3 regions of the Streptomyces sp. NPDC058326 genome follow, and region 2 is predicted to be linked to each of the others. Evidence: riboswitches for the same ligand, from Rfam matches in the RefSeq annotation. Region 2 holds a riboswitch; each other region holds the start of a gene.
What was found. A riboswitch is a leader RNA that binds a small molecule or an ion and turns the genes downstream of it on or off. The one in region 2 is predicted to bind cobalamin.
Positions count from the first base shown of each region.

Region 1 (5,406 bases), on a different contig from region 2:
CTGGTTCCTGCTCGGCGGCGACCTCTACACCGCGTACACCTTCGTCGCCGTCCCGGCGGCCATCTACGCGGCGGGCGCGGCCGGCTTCTTCGCCGTGCCGTACACGATCCTGGTCTACCCGCTGATCTTCACCTTCCTGCCGCGCCTCTGGTCGGTCTCGCACAAGCACGGATACGTCACCACCTCGGACTTCGTGCGCGGCCGCTTCGGCTCCAAGGGCCTCTCGCTCGCGGTGGCGGTCACCGGCATCCTCGCCACCATGCCGTACATCGCGCTCCAGCTCGTCGGCATCCAGGCCGTCCTGGACGTGATGGGCGTCGGCGGCGGCGAGACCACCCACTGGTTCATCAAGGACCTGCCGCTGCTCATCGCCTTCGGCGTCCTCGCGGCGTACACGTACTCCTCGGGCCTCCGCGCCCCCGCGCTCATCGCCTTCGTCAAGGACACCCTGATCTACATCGTCATCGCGGTGGCGATCATCTACATCCCGATCAAGCTGGGCGGCTTCGACGAGATCTTCGCCAAGGCGGGCGAGGCGTACGCGCAGACCAACCCGGCCACCGACAAGCCGCGCGGCTCGCTCGTCCCCGGTGAGGCCGGCCAGTGGACGTACGCGACCCTCGCCCTCGGCTCGGCGCTCGCGCTCTTCATGTACCCGCACTCCATCACGGCGACCCTGTCGTCCCGGAGCCGCGAGGTCATCCGCCGCAACACCACGATCCTGCCGCTGTACTCCCTGATGCTGGGCCTGCTCGCGCTGCTCGGTTTCATGGCGATCGCCGCCGGCATCCAGGTGAAGAACGGCCAGCTCGCCATCCCGCAGCTCTTCGAGACGATGTTCCCGGACTGGTTCGCGGGCGTCGCGTTCGCCGCGATCGGCATCGGCGCGCTCGTCCCGGCCGCGATCATGTCGATCGCCGCGGCCAACCTCTTCACCCGCAACATCTACAAGGACTTCATCAAGAAGGACGCGACCCCGGCGCAGGAGACCAAGGTCTCCAAGATCGTCTCGCTCCTGGTGAAGGTCGGCGCGCTCGCCTTCGTCCTCACCATGGACAAGACGGTCGCGATCAACTTCCAGCTGCTCGGCGGCATCTGGATCCTGCAGACCTTCCCGGCCCTCGTCGGCGGTCTCTTCACCCGCTGGTTCCACCGCTGGGCGCTGCTCGCCGGCTGGGCCGTCGGCATGGTCTACGGCACGGTCGCCGCCTACGGTGTCGCCAGCCCGACCCAGAAGCACTTCGGCGGCTCCTCCGCCGAGATCCCGGGCATCGGCGAGATCGGCTACATCGGCCTCACCGCCTTCGTCCTGAACCTCGTCGTCACGGTCGTCCTCACCTTCGTCCTCAAGGCCGTCAAGGCCCCCGAGGGCGTCGACGAGACCTCCCCGTCCGACTACACGGCGGACGCCGGTGACGCCGGCGTGCAGACCGAACTCCCGAAGGTCGGCGCCCAGACGCACTGACCCGACGGTACGGCCGCACGCGGCCGGCCCCCAACACACGGGCCCGGGCTCTCCACCAGGAGACCCCGGGCCCCTTCGCGTCCCCCGCCGGGCACACTTTCCTCATGGACTTCACGATCAGGGCGGTACGGCCCGAGGAGTACGAGGCCCTCGGCGAACTCACCGCGGGCACCTATCTGAACGACGGGCTGCTGAAGTACGGGGCCCAGGACTCCTACCTGGAGGTGCTCCGGGACACCGCGCGCCGGGCCCGCGAGAGCGAGGTGCTCATCGCCGAGGACGCCGAGGGACGACTCCTCGGCGGGGTGACCTTCGCCACCGGCAACACCACCTGGGCGGACATCGCGGTCGACGGCGAGGCCGAGTTCCGGATGCTCGCCGTCACCCGCGAGGCCCGCGGCCGGGGCGTCGGAGAGGCCCTCGTACGGGCCTGTATCGACCGCGCGCGGGCCCTCCCCGGGTGCGAGCGGCTCGTGCTCTCCACGGACGCGACGATGGTCGCCGCGCACCGGATGTACGACCGCCTCGGCTTCGTCCGCACCCCCCACCGGGACTGGGAACCGATCCCCGGCCACTCGCTGCGCACCTACGCCCTGGAGTTCTGAGCCGAGGGCGACACACAACATGTGGGGGGTGCCGCGAGCGGTGCCCCCCACATGTATGCTCATGCTCGCTGTCGACGCAGGGGAATCCGGCGCGAATCCGGAACTGTCCCGCAACGGTGTGCTTCCTACGGATACGACCCGTCCGTACGAGGTGAGTCCGAGCACCTGCCGCAGCGCACCCGGTCCGACCGTTCCGGGTGCCACTGACGTCCGGGCCTCGCGGAGTGGGCCGGTGGAAGCGTCGCGTCCGACGTTACGGACGCACGCATGCCCGCCTTCCCCCGCCGCGGCCCCGAGCCGAGCGAGGGAGAGCCCCCACGTGACCATCGCGCCCGCCGATCCGGCTTCCGCCGAGGTTTCCGCGGTCGAGAGCGACGGACCCGGGACCGTACTGCTGCGGACCCTGACCGACCTCACCGCCGATCTCCCCGACACCGACCCCGGCAAGGTCGCCGCCGCCGCGCTCCGCGGCCGCAGCGCCGCGTCGGACGAGGCGGAGCTGCGCGAGCTGGCCACCGAGGCGGCCGCGGGCCTGATCGCGGAGGACCCGGCCTACTCCCGGCTCGCGGCCCGGCTCCTGACGATCACCATCGCCGACGAGGCGGCCGGCCAGGGCGCGTTCTCCTTCTCCGCCTCCGTCGCCGTCGGTCACCGTGAGGGTCTGATCGCCGACCGCACCGCCGAGTTCGTCGCACTGCACGCGAACCGGCTCGACGCGACCGTGGACACGGCCGCCGACGACCGCTTCGGCTACTTCGGCCTGCGCACCCTCTACTCCCGCTACCTGCTGCGCCACCCGATCACCCGCAAGGTCATCGAGACCCCGCAGCACTTCATGCTGCGCGTCGCCTGCGGTCTGGCCGAGGACGACTCGGCCCGCGCGCTCGACGAAGTGACCGCGCTGTACGGCCTGATGAGCCGCCTGGACTACCTCCCGTCCTCCCCCACGCTCTTCAACTCCGGCACCCGCCACCCGCAGATGTCCTCCTGCTACCTCCTGGACTCCCCGCAGGACGAGCTGGACTCCATCTACGACCGCTACCACCAGGTGGCGCGCCTCTCCAAGCACGCGGGCGGCATCGGCCTCTCGTACTCCCGCATCCGGGCCCGCGGTTCGCTGATCCGCGGCACCAACGGGCACTCCAACGGCATCGTGCCGTTCCTGAAGACCCTCGACGCCTCCGTCGCCGCCGTGAACCAGGGCGGCCGCCGCAAGGGCGCCGCCGCCGTCTACCTGGAGACCTGGCACGCGGACATCGAGGAGTTCCTGGAGCTCCGCGACAACACCGGCGAGGACCAGCGCCGTACGCACAACCTGAACCTGGCGCACTGGATCCCGGACGAGTTCATGCGCCGGGTGAACGCCGACGCCGACTGGTCGCTGTTCTCCCCCGCGGACGTGCCCGAGCTCGTCGACCTGTGGGGCGAGGAGTTCGACGCCGCCTACCGCGCCGCCGAATCCCGGGGCCTGGCCCGCAAGACGATGCCGGCCCGCGACCTGTACGGCCGCATGATGCGGACCCTGGCCCAGACCGGCAACGGCTGGATGACCTTCAAGGACGCCTCGAACCGGACGGCCAACCAGACCGCCGAGCCCGGCACCGTCGTCCACTCCTCGAACCTCTGCACCGAGATCATCGAGGTCACCAACGACGGCGAGACGGCCGTCTGCAACCTGGGCTCGGTCAACCTCGGCTCGTTCGTGGACGCCGCGACCCAGGACATCGACTGGGAGCGCCTCGACGCGACCGTCCGCACGGCCGTCACCTTCCTCGACCGGGTCGTCGACATCAACTTCTACCCGACCGAGCAGGCGGGCCGCTCCAACGCCCGCTGGCGGCCGGTGGGCCTGGGCGCGATGGGGCTCCAGGACGTCTTCTTCCAGCTGAAGCTGCCGTTCGACTCGGCGGAGGCCCGCGCCCTGTCGACGAGGATCGCCGAGCGCATCATGCTGGCGGCCTACGAGGCCTCGGCCGACCTCGCCGAGCGCAACGGCCCGCTGCCCGCCTGGGACAAGACCCGCACGGCCCGCGGTGTCCTGCACCCCGACCACTACGACGTCGAGCTGACCTGGCCGGAGCGCTGGGCGGCGCTGCGCGAGCGGATCGCGACGACCGGCATGCGCAACAGCCTCCTCCTCGCCATCGCCCCGACCGCGACGATCGCCTCGATCGCCGGCGTCTACGAGTGCATCGAGCCGCAGGTCTCCAACCTGTTCAAGCGCGAGACGCTCTCCGGCGAGTTCCTCCAGGTCAACTCGTACCTGGTCGACGAGCTGAAGAGGCTCGGCGTGTGGGACGCCCAGACCCGCGAGGCGCTGCGCGACGCCAACGGCTCGGTGGCCGGCTTCACCTGGGTCCCGGCCGAGGTCCGCGAGCTGTACCGGACGGCGTGGGAGATCCCGCAGCGCGGTCTGATCGACATGGCCGCCGCCCGTACGCCGTTCCTGGACCAGTCGCAGTCGCTGAACCTGTTCCTGGAGACACCCACCATCGGCAAGCTGTCGTCGATGTACGCGTACGCCTGGAAGCAGGGCCTGAAGACGACGTACTACCTGCGCTCCCGCCCGGCGACCCGGATCGCCCGCGCCGCGCAGGCGTCGACGGCCGCCGCCACCATCCCCGTACAGCAGGCGACCCCCGACGCGGACGCCCTCGCCTGCTCCCTCGAAAACCCCGAGTCCTGCGAGGCCTGCCAGTAATGAGCTCCACCGAACAGAAGAACCTCCTCGACCCGGGCTTCGAGCTGACCCTCCGTCCGATGCGCTACCCGGACTTCTACGAGCGCTACCGGGACGCCATCAAGAACACGTGGACGGTGGAGGAGGTCGACCTCCACTCGGACGTCGCCGACCTCGCCAAGCTGACCCCCGGCGAGCAGCACATGATCGGCCGTCTTGTCGCGTTCTTCGCGACGGGCGACTCGATCGTCTCGAACAACCTGGTCCTGACGCTCTACAAGCACATCAACTCCCCGGAGGCGCGCCTGTACCTGTCGCGCCAGCTCTTCGAGGAGGCCGTGCACGTCCAGTTCTATCTGACGCTGCTCGACACGTACCTGCCCGACCCGGACGACCGCGCGGCCGCGTTCGACGCGGTCGAGGAGATCCCCTCGATCCGCGAGAAGGCGCAGTTCTGCTTCAAGTGGATGGACTCGGTCGAGAAGATCGAGAAGCTGGAGACGGCCGCCGACCGCCGCCGCTTCCTGCTGAACCTCATCTGCTTCGCCGCGTGCATCGAGGGCCTGTTCTTCTACGGCGCCTTCGCGTACGTGTACTGGTTCCGCTCCCGCGGCCTGCTGCACGGCCTGGCGACCGGCACCAACTGGGTGTTCCGG
Region 1 is NZ_JBHVZO010000014.1:16,029-21,434, forward strand. It holds gene mctP (monocarboxylate uptake permease MctP) at 1-1,465, shown strand, start outside; gene ACFVYX_RS24190 (GNAT family N-acetyltransferase) at 1,570-2,070, shown strand; cobalamin riboswitch at 2,092-2,258, shown strand; gene ACFVYX_RS24195 (ribonucleoside-diphosphate reductase subunit alpha) at 2,390-4,771, shown strand; gene ACFVYX_RS24200 (ribonucleotide-diphosphate reductase subunit beta) at 4,771-5,406, shown strand, end outside.
Region 1: another riboswitch for cobalamin. It lies ahead of ACFVYX_RS24195 (ribonucleoside-diphosphate reductase subunit alpha); the one in region 2 lies ahead of ACFVYX_RS23120 (energy-coupling factor ABC transporter permease).

Region 2 (5,406 bases):
ACGGAGGTGGCGATGGTGGGGATGCGGGCCTCGTGCCAGCCGATGCCGGTGTTGATGATGGTGGCGCCGGCGGCCTCGATCTCCTTGGCGAGCCGGACGACCTCCCCCAGGGTGGAGCCGCCGGGGACGAGGTCCAGCATGGAGAGGCGGTAGACGAGGATGAACTCCTCGCCGACGCGCTCGCGGATGCGCCGGACGATCTCCAGCGGGAAGCGGAGGCGGTTCTCGTAGGATCCGCCCCAGCGGTCGGTGCGCTGGTTGGTGGCGGAGGCGATGAACTCGTTGATGAGGTAGCCCTCGGAGCCCATCACCTCGACGCCGTCGTACCCGGCCTCCTTGGCGAGCTCCGCGCACCGGGCATAGTCCTCGACGGTCTGCTCGACCTCGGCGTCGGTCAGCTCGTTCGGTACGAAGGGGCTGATCGGGGCCTTGATCGCGCTGGGCGCGACGAGCGCGGGGTGGTACGCGTACCGGCCGAAGTGCAGGATCTGCATCGCGATCCTGCCGCCTTCGGCGTGCACGGCGTCGGTGATCAGCCGGTGCTCGGCGACCTCGTCCGCGGTGGTGAGCTTGGCGCCGCCGTCCCAGGGCCGGCCGGCGTCGTTGGGCGCGATGCCACCGGTGACGATGAGGCCGACGCCGCCGCGGGCGCGCTCGGCGTAGAAGGCCGCCATACGCTCGAAACCGTGCTCGGTCTCTTCGAGGCCGACGTGCATCGACCCCATGATCACCCGGTTGGGCAGGGTGGTGAACCCGAGGTCGAGCGGGCTCAGCAGATGGGGGTACGGGGTCATGCGGGCGCCTCCTCGCGCAGGATCGTCGCCCTCAGTTGTAGGGGACCCCCTCCCGTTGTGCAACTAGTTGCAGAAGATCTGGGGCGTGATGTCTACTACTCGGTAACGAACGCCGCCGTCCGGGGCCCGAAGCCCGGGGAAGAGAGCCGCTCAGGCCGAGGCGCTGCTTTCCTTCGCCTCCGTCTCCACCCTCGCCCCCATCCACGCGTCCAGGTCCTCCGGCGTCCGCGGCTCCGGCGCGCCGGCCGGGAGCAGACCCCGCGTCCGGAGCAGCCGGGCCACGGCCGTGCCCCAGGGACGCCGCAGCCGGGCCGCGTCGAGCAGCGCGTCGTCGCCGAGCAGCTCGGCCACCGGGCCCGTGCGCAGCCCGGCGGGGGACAGTACCGCCGCCTCGTCCGCCCAGCGCAGCGCCAGATCCACGTCGTGCGTCGCCATGAGCACCGTCGTACCGGTCTCCCGGAGCCGCCGGAGCGCGTCCAGCAGCCGTTCCTGCCCGTGCGGGTCGAGCCCGGCCGTCGGCTCGTCCATGATCAGCACCCGGGGCCGCATCGCCACCGCGCCCGCTATCGCGGCCCGCTTCCGCTGCCCGTAGGACAGCAGATGCGTCGGCCGGTCCGCGAGCGCCGTGATGTCCAGCGCCTCCAGTGCCTCCGCCACCCGCAGCCGTACCTCCTCCTCCGGCAGCCCCAGGTTCATCGGACCGAACGAGACGTCCTGGGCCACCGAGGCGGCGAACAGCTGGTCGTCCGGATCCTGCGTCACCAGCTGCACGATGGTCCGCAGCCGGGTCAGCCCCTTCCGGTCGTACGCCACCTCGGCCCCGTCCAGGAGCAGCGACCCGCTCCCGCACCGGAGCCCGCCGCTCAGCAGCCGCAGCAGCGTCGTCTTGCCGCTGCCGTTGCGGCCGAGCAACGCGACCGCGCGCCCCTCCGCCACCGAGAAGTCCACGCCCGACAGGACCGCGGGCCCGTCCTCGTAGGCGAAGCCCGCGTTCACCAGCTCCACGACGGGGAGCGCGGAGGGCGGAGGCGTCGTAGACGTCACGGCAGGAACCTTTCCAGTACGAGGGTGAGGGCGACGAGGCCCGCGAGCAGCACGCCCGTCGCGGCGAGGAACCGGCGGGAGAGCGCGCACGCGGGCACCAGAACCCGCAGCGTCCCGTCGTACCCCCGCCCCGCGAGCCCCGACTGCAGGCGCTGCGCCCGGTCGAAGGCCCGCACGAACGTGGTCGCGCCGAGACCGGCGAGCGAACGCCAGGTCGCGGCCCGGGTGGTGTGCCCGAGCCGTGCCGCCTGCGCCTGCCGGATCTTGGACAGCGCGTCGAGCAGCAGGAAGATGATCCGGTACATCACGAGCGCGACATCCACCACCGGCGCCGGCACCCCCGCGCGGACCAGCCGGGGCAGGACATCGGAGACCGGCGTGGTGAACGCGAACAGCAGCACCCCGAGCGAGGCCGACGCCGTCCGCAGGAGCAGCTCGACCGCCTGCACCGGACCCCCGGCGGCCGGCGCGACAGGACCACGGTCGCCGCCCACCTCCAGGAGCAGCGGAATCGCGCCCGTCACACAGAACGCGAGGGGAACGCGGAACGCCCGCCACAGCGCCCGGCCCGGCACACCGGCCGGACCGAGCAGCACACCGAGCGTGGCGGCTGCCACGAGCGGCGCGCCCGGCCACGGTGGCAGGGAGACCGCGCAGAGGGTCAGACCGAAGCCGAGCAGCGCCTTCTCGGCGGGGTGACGGCGGCGCCAGCGACTGCTGTGCGCCGCCGCGTCGATCGGCAGCATCGGTGGCTACGCGTCCCGTCCGTCGACGCCCGCGCCCCCGGAGCCGCCCACGCCCCCGCCCTTGGCGCCGCTCCCCATGCCCTGACCGTCGGGGACGCCCGGGGCCGCGCTCTGACCGTCGGGGTTGCCCGGGGCCGTGCTCCGGCCACCCTCCACGCGTCCGGCGGAGACCTCACCCTCTCCGGCGCCCCGCGCGGCCTCCGCCCGCGCCGCCCCCTGCCTGCGGCCTCGCCGCAGCCCGAAGTAGTACGCGAGGACGCCCGCGCCCAGCGCCGCCTGGAGGGAGAACAGCGCGGACTCGATCTCCCCGGACGGCGGCTCGTACAGGGGGCTGAACCACGGTTCGTAGTCCGGCCGGAGCTCCGTGATCGCGGTCTCCGCCTCCGCGTCCGCCCCCGCGAACGGCTCCTCCTTGTGGTCCCCGAGCCCCAGCGCCAGCGGCAGTACCGCAAGCGCCGCGACGACGAACAGCAGCAGGGCGTTGATCTTCGCGTTCCGGCTCATCGCGCGGTCGCCTCCTCGCGTCGCGCCGCCGGGCGTCCACCGAGGACGCCGAGCCGGGTCAGTTCGCCCTTGCTGGACTGCGTCAACAGCCGCATCACGAGCACGGTCAGCAGACCCTCGCTCACGGCCAGAGGGATCTGCGTCAACGCGAAGATCCCCCCGAACTTGGCGAGCGCGCCGGCCACACCGCTCCCCGGGTCGGGGAAGGCGAGCGCCAGCTGCACGCTGGTCACGCAGTACGTGGACAGGTCGGCGACGAACGCCCCGGAGAAGACGGCGACCATCAGGGGCGCACCGGACCGGCGCAGCAGCAGGTACGTCCCGTAGCCGGCCCAGGGGCCGACGATCGCCATCGAGAAGACGTTCGCGCCGAGCGTGGTCAGCCCGCCGTGGGCGAGCAGCAGGGCCTGGAAGAGGAGTGTGATCGTCCCGAGGACCGCCATGATCGGCGGCCGGAACAGGATCGCACCCAGACCGGTACCGGTCGGATGCGAGCAACTACCCGTCACGGACGGCAGCTTGAGCGCCGAGAGGACGAAGGTGAAGGCGCCGGAGGCGCCGAGCAGAAGGGTGGACTCGGGGTTCGACCGTACTTCACGGGTCAGCGCGCGGACCCCGTGGACGACGAACGGCGCGGACGCGACGCCCCAGGCGGCCGCGTGCACAGGGGGCAGATACCCCTCGGCTATATGCATGGTTGGGAGACCCTCTCCAGCACCTCGTGGATGGACAACGCACCCTGGCCGGTCTCCTGGCTGACGGTCATACGTCCGGCTCCGCCTTCCCACACCACGACGGTCTCCCGTCGCGGTCCAGTGGCTTCCCCGGGGGAGTTCCCCGCGGGGGTGGAGCCGGACATCCCGATCACAGTGGCGAGGGCCGCACCGGTACTGCACCGGTTTCCCGTACACCAAGGCGCTGTGACACTAGTGCGTTGACCAGGTGCATCACAACACGGTCGCCACCCGGTGTGACTTCTCGCTCACTGCACCGCAGTTCCTGAGCGCGGCGCGCACGCGCTCCGCGCGGCCGCTCCCGGCGGCCGGGCGTGCGCCCTGCGCGGTCCCTCTCCCGCCGGCGCACGCCTCGGGAAGCCGCTCCTCACCGCCGGGCGTGCGCCCCCCCCGTGGTCACTCCTTCCGGTAGGCGTACGCCTCCGACGCCGCAGCCGCCACCGCGCCGAGGTCCCCGCCCGCGCTCGCCGTGACCAGGGCGGCGACCGCGCCCTCAACGAACGGCGCGTCCAGGAGCCGTGAGTCCTCGGGCAGCTCGTCGCCCTCGGCGAGCAGCGCCTTCACGGTGAGCACGGCGCTCCCCAGGTCGACCAGGATCGCCACTCCGGCGCCCCGGTCCACGGCCTTCGCCGCCTGGCGGATCAGCTCGGAACTCGTCCCCAGGCCACCGTCCGGGGTCCCGCCGGCGGGGGCGATCGGCGCCAGGTCACCGCCGCCGGCGAGCCCGCGGGCCAGCTCGGTCACGGCGGTCGCGACGGCGGCACTGTGCGAGACGAGCACGATGCCGACGGGCGCGGAGCCCCCGGGGGCCGCCGCGCCCCCGGCGGCCGCGCTCATGACGCTCCCTCCGTACGCGCGGTCTCGTCGAGCGCGGCGAACAGCAGCGCCGATGAGGCGGCCCCCGGATCCTGGTGCCCCACGGACCGCTCGCCCAGATAGCTGGCCCTGCCCTTGCGCGCCCGCAGGGGTACGGTCGCGAGGGCGCCCTCCCCGGCGGCGGCGCGGCCCGCCCCGAACGAGGCCCGCAGGCCCTCCACGGCCGGAACGAGCGCGTCCAGCATCGTCTTGTCCCCCACCTGCGCGCCGCCCAGCTGAGACACCGCGGACACACCGGAACCGAGGGCCTCGGCCAGCTGCTCCCTGGTGATCCGCTCGACGTCGCCGAGGGTCTTGCCGGTACGGCGCAGCAGTGTGCCGTACAGCGGTCCCGACGCGCCGCCCACGGTGGAGATCAGCTGCCGTCCGGCGGTGGTGAGCACCGCACCGGGTGTCGCGGGCGGCTCCTTGGCGAGGGTCTCCGTGACGGCGGTGAACCCCCGCCTCAGGTTCGTGCCGTGGTCGGCGTCGCCGATGGCCGAGTCCAGCTCGGTGAGCCGGTCCGCCTCACGGTCGACGGCCCCGGCCACCGCGGCGAGCCAGCGCACCAGGAAGTCCGCGCCGAAGGTCTCCGTCATGCCGGTCCCCTCTCCCATCCCTCGTCTCACCGGCCCCAGCGCAGCGCGGGCGTCTGTACGGGCGCGTCCCACAGGCGGAGGAGCTCCTCGTCCACCTCGCACAGCGTCACCGAGCAGCCGGCCATGTCGA
Region 2 is NZ_JBHVZO010000013.1:18,037-23,442, reverse strand. It holds gene ACFVYX_RS23140 (FAD-dependent oxidoreductase) at 1-794, opposite strand, end outside; gene ACFVYX_RS23135 (energy-coupling factor ABC transporter ATP-binding protein) at 945-1,838, opposite strand; gene cbiQ (cobalt ECF transporter T component CbiQ) at 1,835-2,584, opposite strand; gene ACFVYX_RS23125 (energy-coupling factor ABC transporter substrate-binding protein) at 2,591-3,088, opposite strand; gene ACFVYX_RS23120 (energy-coupling factor ABC transporter permease) at 3,085-3,783, opposite strand; cobalamin riboswitch at 3,812-4,046, opposite strand; gene ACFVYX_RS23115 (PTS-dependent dihydroxyacetone kinase phosphotransferase subunit DhaM) at 4,219-4,659, opposite strand; gene dhaL (dihydroxyacetone kinase subunit DhaL) at 4,656-5,276, opposite strand; gene dhaK (dihydroxyacetone kinase subunit DhaK) at 5,303-5,406, opposite strand, start outside.

Region 3 (5,406 bases), on a different contig from region 2:
CATGGACGAGATCTGCGCGTACTCGTCGAGCAGCTGCTCCAGGCGGGCGATGTCGCCGTACGAGTCGGCGCGGGCCATCGGCGGCACCAGGTGGTCGACGAGGGTCGCGTGGACGCGCCGCTTGGCCTGCGTGCCCTCGCCCGGGTCGTTGACGAGGAAGGGGTAGACCAGCGGGATGTCGCCGAGTGCCGCGTCGGGGCCGCAGGCGGCGGACAGGCCGGCGTTCTTGCCGGGCAGCCACTCCAGGTTGCCGTGCTTGCCCAGGTGGACCATGGCGTCGGCGCCGAAGCCGCCGTCCTCGGCGCGGGCGGCGATCCAGCGGTAGGCCGCCAGGTAGTGGTGGGACGGCGGGAGATCGGGGTCGTGGTAGATCGCGATCGGGTTCTCACCGAAGCCGCGCGGCGGCTGGATGAGGATCAGCAGGTTCCCGCGCCGCAGGGCCGCGAGGACGATGTCGCCCTCCGGGTTGCGGGAGCGGTCGAGGAACATCTCGCCGGGCGCCGGGCCCCAGTGCTCCTCGACGTGGGTCCGCAGCTCCTCGGGGAGCGTCGCGTACCAGCGCTTGTAGTCGGCGGCCGGGATGCGGACCGGGTTCCGGGCGAGCTGTTCCTCCGTCAGCCAGTCCTGGTCGTGGCCGCCGGCCTCGATGAGGGCGTAGATCAGCTCGTCGCCGTCGCCGGAGACCAGGCCGGGAAGCTCCTCGGCCGGCCCGAAGTCGTAGCCCTCGGCGATCAGCCGGCGCAGGAGGGAGACGGCGGAGGCGGGGGTGTCGAGGCCGACGGCGTTGCCGATGCGGGAGTGCTTCGTCGGGTACGCGGAGAGGACGAGCGCCAGCTTCTTCTCGGCGTTCGGGATGTGCCGCAGGCGCGCGTGGCGGACCGCGATCCCGGCGACGCGGGCGGCGCGCTCGGCGTCGGCCACGTACGCGGGCAGACCGTCCTCGTCGATCTCCTTGAAGGAGAACGGGACGGTGATGAGCCGGCCGTCGAACTCGGGGACGGCCACCTGGCTCGCGGCGTCCAGCGGGGAGAGGCCCTCGTCGTTCTCCTCCCAGGCGGACCGCGAGCCGGTCAGGCACAGGGCCTGGAGGATCGGCACGTCGAGCGCGGCGAGCGCCCCCGCGTCCCAGGCCTCCTCGTCGCCGCCGGCCTGCGCCTCGGCGGGCTTGGTGCCGCCGGCGGCGAGGACGGTGGTGACGATGGCGTCGGCTGCCCGCAGCTCCGCGAGGAGTTCGGCCTCGGGGGCGCGCAGGGACGCCACGTACAGCGGGAGCGGCCGCGCGCCGGCGTCCTCGATCGCGTCGCAGAGGGTGCCGACGAAGGCGGTGTTCCCGCTCATGTGGTGGGCGCGGTAGTAGAGCACGGCGACCGTCGGGCCCTCGGTGCTCCTCGGGGTGCGCTCCAGGGGTCCCCAGGTGGGGGCGGCGGCCGGGGCCTCGAAGCCGTGGCCGGTGAGCAGGACGGTGTCGGAGAGGAAGCGGGCCAGCTGCTCCAGGTTCGCGGGGCCGCCGTGCGCGAGGTAGGCGTGCGCCTCGGTGGCGACGCCGACGGGGACGGTGGACGTCTCCATCAGCTGGGCGTCGGGTGCCTGTTCGCCGCTGAGGACGACCACCGGCTTCCCGGCGGCGCGGACCGCGTCCAGGCCGTCCTCCCAGGAGCGGAGACCGCCGAGCAGCCGTACGACGACGAGGTCGGCGCCGTCCAGGAGACCGGGCAGCTCGGCGAGGGGGAGACGGGAGGGGTTGGCGAAGCGGTACTCCACGGGGCCGCCGGCCGCGCGGGCGCTGAGCAGGTCGGTATCGGAGTGCGACAGCAGCAGAAGCATGGCGAGCGCAGGCCTTCCTCGGGGTTGTCCGCGCCCCGGGTGGTCGTGTGGGTTGGGGCCTCCCCTGCTCGGGCGAAGCCGAGAGCCTGGGGAAGGGAGTTCCTGACTCACCCGTTCCGTTTCCGGGACGGGCTCACAGTGGCGGGACCGCGCCGGAGTCTCACCGGGCTTCCTCCCCGGGGTCCTGGGACCCCATGCCGATCTGCATCCTAGATCGTGGTGCCGAGGGGCGGGGCGGGCCGCCGAGTCGGCCTGATCACACCCGGTGGGCGCCCGGTGGCCCGTGGGTATGCTCGCCGCCATGCCGCCCACCCCACCCACGACGCCCGAACCGGGCGAAGCTCGCATACGGGACCGTGGCGACGCCTGCCCCGGGGCGCTGCGTCTGCACCCCGCCGAGGACGGCCGCCTCGCCCGACTCCGCCTGCCCGCAGGGCGCCTGACACTCCATCAGGCCGAGGCGCTCGCGACCGCGGCGGAGACCCTCGGCGACGGGCGGATCAGCATCACCTCGCGCGGCAACGCGGAGCTGCGGGGCCTCGCGGACAACTGCGGCGGCGAGCTCGCGGCGCTCCTCTCGGCGGCGGGCCTGCTGCCCTCCGCCACCCACGAACGCGTCCGCAACATCGTCGCCTCGCCGACCGCGGGCCTCGACGGACTCGGATGCGCGGACGTGCAGTTGTGGGCACGCGAGCTGGACACCGCCCTGTGCGCCGAGCCCCGGGCGGCTGCTCTTTCCGGCCGTTTCCTCTTCGTCCTGGACGACGGGCGAGGGGACGTGGCCACGCTCGGCGGAGATGTGAAGTTGATCGCAGGCGCCGACGGATCCGCCGCCCTGTGGCTCGGCCCTCAGGTCTTCCGGCTCGCCGCGGCCGACGCCGTACGGGCCGCCCTCGTCGCCTCCCTCACGTTCCTCGACGCCGCCGACGCGGCCGGGAACGGGGCCTGGCGGCCCCGGGAACTGCCCGACAGCCATGTGCCGGACTGGGCCGGGGCCCTGGCACGTGCGGGGATCGCGGCCGAGCCCGTACCCGTACCGCCGCTGCCCGCGGCCACGCCACCCGCGCCCGGCGTCCTGCCCGGCGGCGCCCTGCACGTCCTCGCACCGCTCGGCCGGCTGACCTCGGCTCAGCTGCGGGCCCTGCTGCCCGCCCATGAGATCCGGCTGACACCGTGGCGGGGAGCGGTCGTCGTCTCCGGAGCGGCCGTCGCCGAAACGGCCGCCGGGACCGAAGCCGCCACCGCCCGGCTCGCTGCCCTGGAGGCGTACGGGCTGATCACCCGGCCCGACGCCCCCGGAGCCGGAGTCACCGCCTGCACCGGGCGGCCCGGGTGCGCCAAGTCCCTCGCCGACGTCCGGGCGGACGCCCTCACCGCGCCCGCCGGGCCGCTGCCCGTGCACTTCTCCGGGTGCGCACGCGGCTGCGGACACCCGTACGGCCGCTGGATCGAGGTCCTCGCCACCGGCGACGACACCTATCTGGTGGACGGCGTCCCCACCCCCCGCACCTCCCTGTCCGCAGCGGTCGCGGCGGCTCGCGGCCCGTCGACCCACACGACCCCACCGCCCCACACGAGATGAGCGAGAGCGACACCATGTTCGACTACGAGAAGGACGGGACGGAGATCTACCGTCAGTCCTTTGCCACGATCCGCGCCGAAGCGGATCTCGCGGGCCTGCCCGCCGACGTCGCCCAGGTGGCGGTCCGGATGATCCACGCCTGCGGCATGACCGACCTCGTCCAGGACCTCGCGTACTCCCCCGGGGTCGTCGCGAGCGCCCGCGCCGCCCTCCGCGCCGGTGCGCCGGTCCTCTGCGACGCACAGATGGTCGCGAGCGGCGTCACCCGCCGACGGCTGCCCGCCGACAACGAGGTGCTCTGCGCGCTCTCCGACCCGTCCGTGCCCGGGCTCGCCGCAGAACTCGGCACGACCCGCTCCGCCGCCGCCCTCGAACTGTGGCGGGACCGCCTCGAAGGCTCCGTCGTCGCCATCGGCAACGCGCCCACCGCCCTCTTCCATCTCCTGGAGATGGTCGCGAAGGGGGCCGGGAAGCCCGCCGCCGTCCTCGGCATACCGGTCGGCTTCATCGGCGCCGCCGAGTCCAAGGACGCCCTCGCCGCCCAGGAGCTGGGCCTCGAGTACCTCGTCGTACGGGGCCGTCGCGGCGGCAGCGCGATGACGGCCGCCGCGATCAACGCGATCGCTCACGAAGCGGAGATCCAGGCATGAGCACCGTGACCGGCACCGCGAACGACACCACGACCGGGTCCGGGCCCGGCAAGCTGTACGGGGTCGGCCTCGGCCCCGGCGACCCGGACCTGATGACGGTGGCGGCCGTGAAGGCCATCGCCGGCGCCGACGTGATCGCGTACCACTCGGCCCGCCACGGCCGCTCCATCGCCCGCTCGATCGCCGCCGAGCACCTCCGCGAGGACCACATCGAGGAGCGGCTGATGTACCCGCTCACGGTGGAGACCACGGACCACCCCGGCGGCTACCGGGGCGCCCTCGACGACTTCTACGAGGAGGCCTCGGCCCGCCTCGCCGCGCACCTCGACGCGGGCCGCACGGTCGCCGTCCTCGCCGAGGGCGACCCGCTGTTCTACGGCTCGTACCAGCACATGCACAAGCGGCTCGCGCACCGCTACGACACGACCGTCATCCCCGGTGTCACCTCGGTCAGCGCCGCCGCCGCCCGCCTCGGCGAGCCGCTCTGCGAGGCGGAGGAGGTCCTCACGATCATCCCCGGCACCCTGCCGGAGGACGAGCTGACGGCCCGGCTCGCGGGCACCGACTCGGCGGTCGTCATGAAGCTCGGCCGCACGTTCCCCACCGTGCGGCGGGCCCTGGAACGGTCCGGCCGGCTCGACGACGCCCGGTACGTGGAGCGGGCGTTCATGGCGGGCGAGCGGACGGAGAGGCTGGCGGAGGTCGACCCGGCGTCCGTCCCGTACTTCTCGGTCGCCGTGCTCCCCTCCCGTATCGACCAGGAGACTCCCGTACGGGACCGGGGCGAGGTCGTCGTCGTCGGCACCGGTCCGGCCGGCGCCCCCTGGCTGACCCCCGAGTCGCGCGGCGCGCTCGTCAACGCCGACATCCTCGTCGGCTACACCACCTACCTGGACCGGGTGCCGGTCCTGCGCCCCGGGCAGATCCGGCACGGCTCCGACAACAAGGTCGAGTCGGAGCGCGCCGAGTTCGCGCTCGACCTGGCCCGGCGCGGGCACCGGGTGGCGGTCGTCTCCGGCGGCGACCCGGGTGTCTTCGCCATGGCGACGGCCGTCCTGGAGGTCGCCTGTGAACCGGAGTACGCGGACGTTCCCGTACGGGTACTCCCGGGGGTGACCGCCGCCAACGCGGCCGCCGCCGCCGCGGGCGCCCCCCTGGGCCACGACTACGCGACGATCTCGCTCTCCGACCGGCTCAAGCCCTGGGAGGTCATCGAGACCCGGCTGCGCGCCGCCGCCTCGGCCGACCTGGTCCTCGCCCTCTACAACCCCGGCTCGAAGTCCCGCACGCACCAGGTGGCCGCCGCCCGGGACCTCCTCCTCACCCTCCGCTCCCCCGACACCCCGGTGG
Region 3 is NZ_JBHVZO010000003.1:306,249-311,654, reverse strand. It holds gene cobN (cobaltochelatase subunit CobN) at 1-1,824, opposite strand, end outside; cobalamin riboswitch at 1,902-2,035, opposite strand; gene ACFVYX_RS07000 (cobalamin biosynthesis protein CobG) at 2,114-3,406, shown strand; gene ACFVYX_RS06995 (precorrin-8X methylmutase) at 3,403-4,056, shown strand; gene ACFVYX_RS06990 (precorrin-2 C(20)-methyltransferase) at 4,053-5,406, shown strand, end outside.
Region 3: another riboswitch for cobalamin. It lies ahead of cobN (cobaltochelatase subunit CobN); the one in region 2 lies ahead of ACFVYX_RS23120 (energy-coupling factor ABC transporter permease).